DNA from 2 places in the Paenibacillus sp. lzh-N1 genome. Region 2 is predicted to be linked to the other one. Evidence: riboswitches for the same ligand, from Rfam matches in the RefSeq annotation. Region 2 holds a riboswitch; the other holds the start of a gene.
What was found. Region 2 has a riboswitch for cobalamin ahead of cobJ (precorrin-3B C(17)-methyltransferase). Riboswitches for the same ligand answer to the same signal wherever they lie in the genome.
Positions count from the first base shown of each region.

Region 1 (3,421 bases), 230 kb from region 2:
CTCATCAGTACAAAAGTCAGCGTGGATACAACGAATACAATGATGGGCAGCTGCGCCACACGTTCCAGTATAAAACGAATCATAGGATACGTAGCTCGTTATTCCGCAATATCAGATTGCGCTGTAATGTAGTAATACTCGATCGGATGCGGCGTAAAGCCCTCTACCCCTTTTTTCACGCCAAACACATTGTCAGGGTGTACAATGAATGACTGCGGCAAGTCTGTATTGATGATATCCAGCGCTTGCAGTGTTACTGCATTACGCTGTGTGGTATCCTTTGCCAACTTCAGGCTGTGAAGAATATTCTCCAGCGGTTTGGAAGCATAACGGCTTACATTAGCTTCACTTGTAGAGGAGTAGAACATGTCCATAAAATACTGCGGTTCCCCTGTATGGGCCGTGAGCATGCTGTACATAGCAAAATCCCAATCGTTTTTGGTCAACGCCTCGTCGATATTTTCCACCTTGCGAATTTTGACCTGGATTCCCTCATTCAGCAACTGGCTCTGAATAACCTCAGCCATGACGGATAGCTCCGGACGCTGAGGGAAGGTCAGCAGCGTAACCTCGAATGGCTTGCCCTGCTTGGACCATGTGCCTTGGGCATCCTTTTGCCAGCCATCCTTCGTCAACAACTGCTCTGCCGTTCCGTTCAATGCTTTGCGCTCAATCTTACCGAAGGGAAGGATACTCGGAAACGGGCTGCTTGCTTCCGTACCGTAGCCCCTCATGACGGCGCTCACAATGGATGCGCGCGGAATCAGACTGTCTACCACCTTACGGTTGGTCGCATCCTTGAACACAGACGATTCCATGTTGTACACAATCATATGGGTACGCAAGGACGGAGCCGACAGCACTTGTAGCTTGTCGTTCTTTTTTAATACCTCTGCGTTATCTACCGGAATATCCGTCGCTACATCCACCTCACCGGATTGCAACGCCATCAGGCGCGAATTACCGTCCGTAATGAATTTCATCGTTGCTTCAGCCAGTCGTGCCTTTTCGCCCCAATATCCGTCATAACGCTCTACGACCAAGGATTGATCCTTGTTAAAGGCTTTGATTTTAAAAGCACCTGTCATTGCAGGGTAGCTCTGCTCATCTTTCATGGATGCCACATCCAGCACGATTGTTGACGGATCAGCCAGATTGGATGCCAGCGCTGCATTCGGCTGGTTTGTCGTGATTTTCAGCGTCAGCGGGCCATTTACATCAATGGACTTCACATCCAGTAAATCCTTCGCCAGGTGACTTTTCTCGATAGAGCGCAGCAAAGATGCTTTTACACTTGCTGCATCCATACTCTTTCCATCATGAAAAGTGACCTTATCCTGCAAGCTGAACGTCCACACGTTAGGACTGTCGTGCTTCCATTCCTTGGCTAGCCAAGCCACAGGCTCCAACTTTTCATTCAAACGAATGAGTGTCTCACCGGCACCGGAACGCATCACATCCCAGCTATTGTCTCCATGCGGATCGACGCCTGACGGTTTCCACGTATACGCCATCACCAGCTTTTTACCTGCTGGAGTCTGTTGTGCAGGCGTATTCTCACCCTTGCCTGAGCTATCCTCCGTCTTCGTGGCTGTGCCGCATCCCGAAGCCATAACTGCCATCAGCAGCAGCAATCCTGTACATATGAACCATGAACGCCTATTACGATTGCCTATCATCCCACATGTCCTCCTCTATCTTGTAAAATATCGTATAAACCTAACGCAAAACGCGAAAAAAGCATTCCCAACCACTTGACCAGCAGTCAGAAATGCTTTCATTATAAAATGTCAAAACTCACCTCAAAGCCAACTCCAAAAACATAGAAGGGATCAGATCGGTTTCAGACATTCCGTATGCAGCACGCCTAACCACCTCCCCAGCATCCCGTGGGTCTGACAGTGATGTCAAAACAGGCAGGTCTCCTGACTCCAGGCTTATCTTTCAGGCCTTCCCGGTTCCTCACAGTTCCAGTGGCTATTCTGAAAGCTCCAGCAGTACCCTGCTGATGCCTGTATACAGTGGCGGGTCCGTGTCGGAATCTACCGAACTTCCCTTTTAAGTGAACACGCTCAACAACTATCTACATCGTCTCAACAAAACCTCGTATATAGAGTTGTCCGGCTCACACCTGTTTTCTTCCTTTATTCCTTTTTATTACGAATTAGGATTATCTTATTTTGTTGCTACTGGCTTGTCAACAAATGCAGCGTAATATTTTAAATTTGAATGATACGATGAGAATCAAGGCTGTGACTATTCATTGCATGCACGCAATTCACGTGCTAAAATTAGGTATAGAGATATCCACCGTATCCGTATACTAAAAAGAGCCTTCGCCGCGCCAACGGCAAAGACTCCTAGGATTTGAAAGGCTGTGGATCACCACGGCGCGCTAAATGCTTAGCTAAACCCACCGTTAGGCGCCTAACCTAATCAAGCGGTGGGTTTTCGCTTGTTCCGAAATTTCCGACGCAGCCAGCGATAAAGTTTACGAATACTAAACACCAGGCTTAGTAACGTAACCATCCAACGCAACACATCGTAGCACGACACAAGTGTGACCATCGGCTTCACCCCCTTTCGGGAAGCTGCGCCATGGTCCGAAAACATCCACCACTATTCAAAATCCATAGTTTAGATTATACCATTCCTCTTCCTACTACTCTAGCAAACTTTTCTAGTAGGTTCTCAATCCTCCATTTTCATACAAGAGGGGGGTTATCAATAACTTCATGTTGCTTAATAAATAACCTGCTCTTGGTAACCCCATGCCAAACAGCCGGAAAAGAGGCTACGTCCTCTTTCCGGCTGTTTTTATCTATTTCCTATTCATCAAACCTTCTGTGGAACCTCCGAGACATTTACGCCTTTGACCGATTCAGCTTGTTTTCTTGCCAAAACGATGTTCAAGACAATTGCCGTAATCGAGCCCGATACAATACCATTTTGCAGCAGCATTTTGGCAAAGCTAGGCAGTTGGTCAAACATTTGCGGCAGAACAGCTGAGCCTAGGCCTACAGCAATACTGCATGCTGCGATCAGCAGATTGCTTTCCTTCCGCAGATCTACTTCTGACAAAATAGACATGCCTGATGCAGCAACCGAGCCAAACATGACGATCATTGCCCCGCCCAGCACAGCGTTAGGAATCACTGTCGTCAAGGCAGCCAGCTTAGGCAGCAAACCGAGAACGACCATGATACCGCCCGCAGCAAAAATAACGTTACGCGATTTGACGCGAGTTAGCGAGATCAGACCCACATTTTGCGAGAAGGCTGTGTAAGGGAACGCATTAAATATACCGCCCAGCATAATCGCAAGTCCCTCCGAACGAAGTCCATTGACGATTTGCTTTTGTTCCACCTTCTGATCAATCGCTTTACCTACTGCCAGATAAACCCCCGTAGACTCGACCATG
Region 1 covers NZ_CP025696.1:1,886,779-1,890,199, reverse strand. The annotation lists gene nikB (nickel ABC transporter permease) at 1-83, opposite strand, end outside; gene C0638_RS08575 (ABC transporter substrate-binding protein) at 99-1,679, opposite strand; cobalamin riboswitch at 1,899-2,102, opposite strand; gene C0638_RS08570 (nucleobase:cation symporter-2 family protein) at 2,836-3,421, opposite strand, start outside.
Region 1: linked by a shared signal. The riboswitch ahead of C0638_RS08575 (ABC transporter substrate-binding protein) and the one ahead of cobJ (precorrin-3B C(17)-methyltransferase) in region 2 are both predicted to bind cobalamin.

Region 2 (3,421 bases):
CCGGAAACCCGCAACGATGCCTACACGTTTGAAAAACTTATGAAAACGCTCGTTCGGATGCCCTTTTTCCTTGTATTCAGCGATAATATTCTCCACGATGTCCGTAATCTGATCACCCGGAATTCCTTCCGCTACGGGCTGAGCGGCATGAGCATTACGGCCAAATTTTTTGCCGCCGAGGAAAAGATCATATCCTCCCTTGCGGTAGACAATTCCGATATCCTCCAGCACCGCTCCATAGCAGGCCATGCCGCATCCGTTCAAAGCAATGCTCGTTTCCTTGGGTGCCTGTAATCCGCCGAGTACAACCTGTAGGTGCTCAGCCACAGGCACAGCGTCATCTTTCTCCATATTGCAGAAGTCGCACGCCTTGACCTTAAACACATCGCCGAGCGGCATGACAATGAATCGTTCATCCCGCAGCCGACCGACCAGTTCCTCAGGGTCTAGGCACGGCACGCGCAGCACGATCTGATGATCTGGCGTGTATTCCAGCTCGCCATCATCACCCGCTACCTCGGCGAGCAGTGCCATCTGCCGAGCAGTGAACTTCTTGTTTCCCACGCCAGGGGAAACCCCCACCTCAAACAGCGCAGGCTTGCCAAAGCCGCCTGACGCCTTCGCAGCCGCAGCTCCTGCTCCGGCCCCTGCTGCCGTTCCAACGGCGCTCTGGGCGGTAGGCGCTTGCCCGCTCCAGCGAGCGTTGGCTTCGCCTGGCAGCTTGCCGCCAACAGCAAGACGACCGAGCGCCTCTGCTGCCAGCGATGCTGGGGTCGCCCCGGTTTGCTTCGCAGGCGGCACCTGTACAGCAGCCATCGCTTGCGGGCGTGCCTGCGTGGCAACCGCAGCACCGCTCGCGGAAGGCCCGGTAGGCGCAGTCAGAGCTCCGCCTCCCTGCGGTGCATCTAGCGCGCGATCCTCTTGCGCGCCCAGCGACCACGGCTCCGCTTCCGTGCGAAGCCGCTGATGCGGTTTAAGCACCTGTTCGGTCGCGTCCAGCGTGTATTTACGCTGATAGCCGCGCGGAGTCACGATTAAGCCGTCATACACTGTCGTCGAGGAATTGCCGATGATTACGGTCGTCAGCATCCCGATATCATGGTTCAGCATATCTTCCAGCGTCGTCACAATAACCTGCTGACGTTCACGATAAGCACTCTTCACCAGCCCAACCGGAGTCTGCGGATCACGGTAACGAAGCAAAATGGACTGCGTCTCCACAATCTGGCGGGTACGCCGACCACTACGCGGGTTGTATAATGCAATCACAAAATCAGCCGAAGCCGCAGCTTCTACACGCTTCACGATTGTTTCCCACGGGGTCAGATGGTCACTCAGACTGATCGTGCAAGCATCATGCATAACTGGCGCTCCCAACAACGAAGCACAGGATTGAATAGCCGAGATCCCCGGCACAACCTCCACCTCAACCCCGTCCTCGCGACGCCAGCCTTTTTGCATCAGCACTTCGTACACCAGACCTGCCATGCCATAGACCCCAGCATCTCCACTGGAAATGACGGCTACCTTCTTGCCCATCTCTGCTTGGCGAACCGCCTCCTGCGCACGGCTCACTTCCTCTGTCATCCCTGTGCGTACAATCTCCTGTCCGTTCAACAACGGACGGATCAAATCAACGTAGGTATTGTAGCCGATAATGACCTCACTTTCGGCCAGCGCATCCAACGCACGTTTTGTGATATGTTCCATATCTCCTGGTCCAAATCCAATCACCAGCAATTTTCCTAATGGGCTCATCGTGCTCCTCCTATCATCCTTTTCAGGGCAGCTATACTATCTATTTCAATAATTTGTGGCATCCTGTAACTCGAAAAAACCCCATCCTGCCCGGATGGGGTTCCTATGTACGTATCTCTCTCATCAGACGAAACAGCGTAAGAGGACAGTCTTGTCTTCCTCCAATCTGCCGTTGTTTTCCATCTGTTTTGTTTACGCTTCAAACGCTGCTGCACGTTCATATCCACGCAAACCTCTAACCAACATGGAAAAAGCAACGTGTGCCTGATTTCCTGATTTCGTACACCCATCCTCTCCGCGAAGGTTAACGGTGCATACAGATCAAGGTAGGTCTCCTGGCTTGGCATCAACGGATTCTTTCGTCTTCCCCGTTTTGTACGAGTGACCATTTAAAAGAATCCTCTTCCTTACAGTGGCGGGACCGCTCGGGACTTGCACCCGATTCCCTGTTACCCTTTGCTCAACCGCAAAGGCACCTTGTCTGTCCGCTATTTGATTATGGGTCTTATCATAACCTTGCCTCAATCAGTTGTGCAAGCACGAAAAAAGCTTTATTTCAAGTTCTCTGCCTTATTTTTCAGCATATGCAGCAATTCATCCGGGTCCGCAGAGATACTCAGTAGTGCTGGATGATCAGCTCCGGTAAACCCTTCCTGCACGCTATGACGTACCATTTCTATCAACGGGTCAAAATATCCATTCACATTCAGCAGCCCAATGGGCTTGCGATGTATGCCAATTTGCGCCCAGCACAATACCTCGAACAGCTCCTCAAAGGTTCCCAACCCACCCGGAAGGGCTATAAACGCATCAGCCATCTCACTCATCGCCGCTTTACGTTCATGCATGCTTGCTACCTCAATAAACTCGGTAACTCCCTGATGAATGATCTCTGCATCGAATAACAGGGTGGGCATAATGCCGGTGACCTGACCGTCACCCGCCAGCAGTTCATCCGCTACTTTACCCATCAGCCCCCTGCTGGAGCCACCATAAATTAGACGGATATGCTGGCGAGCCATAGCTTCACCCAGCTTGCCTGCCGCCTCAACATATACCGATGAATGTCCAGGTCTGGACCCTGCAAATACACAAATAGAATTCATAAACGTCTCAGCTCCTGTCCTCAATATCATGCATCGAAACTTATTCATTATATTAGATAAATATTTTCGCTATAACAAAAAACTTTGTCGATGCATGTCCAACAAAAAAAGATAAAGACCTCGTAGGCCCTTATCTCTATTTTACGCTGTATTAGTAAATATAAGTTCATTTTAGCTTACTGCATTATCATTTCTAGCTCATTTCAAATGACCGTTCACGCTCTTCAGACCACAGCCATGCACCGAATCACTATGTTCAAAATATTTGCCCAGCTCCACCATCATCGCACCCATGCGCTCTTCAGTTGGATACACGATTCGTTCAATCCCTTCTTCCAAAATGGATTGTGCGGTCACCTTGCCCACCGATACAGCAATTACATCTTCACGAAAAGCTTCCAGTAAATCCTCAAATCGATTTTGCTCTCTGGCATATTGGGCCAAAAATCGGATTTGCGGACCACTCGTGAACGTAACGGCATCAATCGTACGGTTTATAACATCATCTAGTAACGCCTGCAATTTTGCTTCTTCAGGTGGGATATGCTTATAAGGAA
Region 2 covers NZ_CP025696.1:2,112,165-2,115,585, reverse strand. The annotation lists gene cobJ (precorrin-3B C(17)-methyltransferase) at 1-1,758, opposite strand, end outside; cobalamin riboswitch at 2,067-2,252, opposite strand; gene C0638_RS09565 (LOG family protein) at 2,310-2,864, opposite strand; gene C0638_RS09560 (uroporphyrinogen-III synthase) at 3,063-3,421, opposite strand, start outside.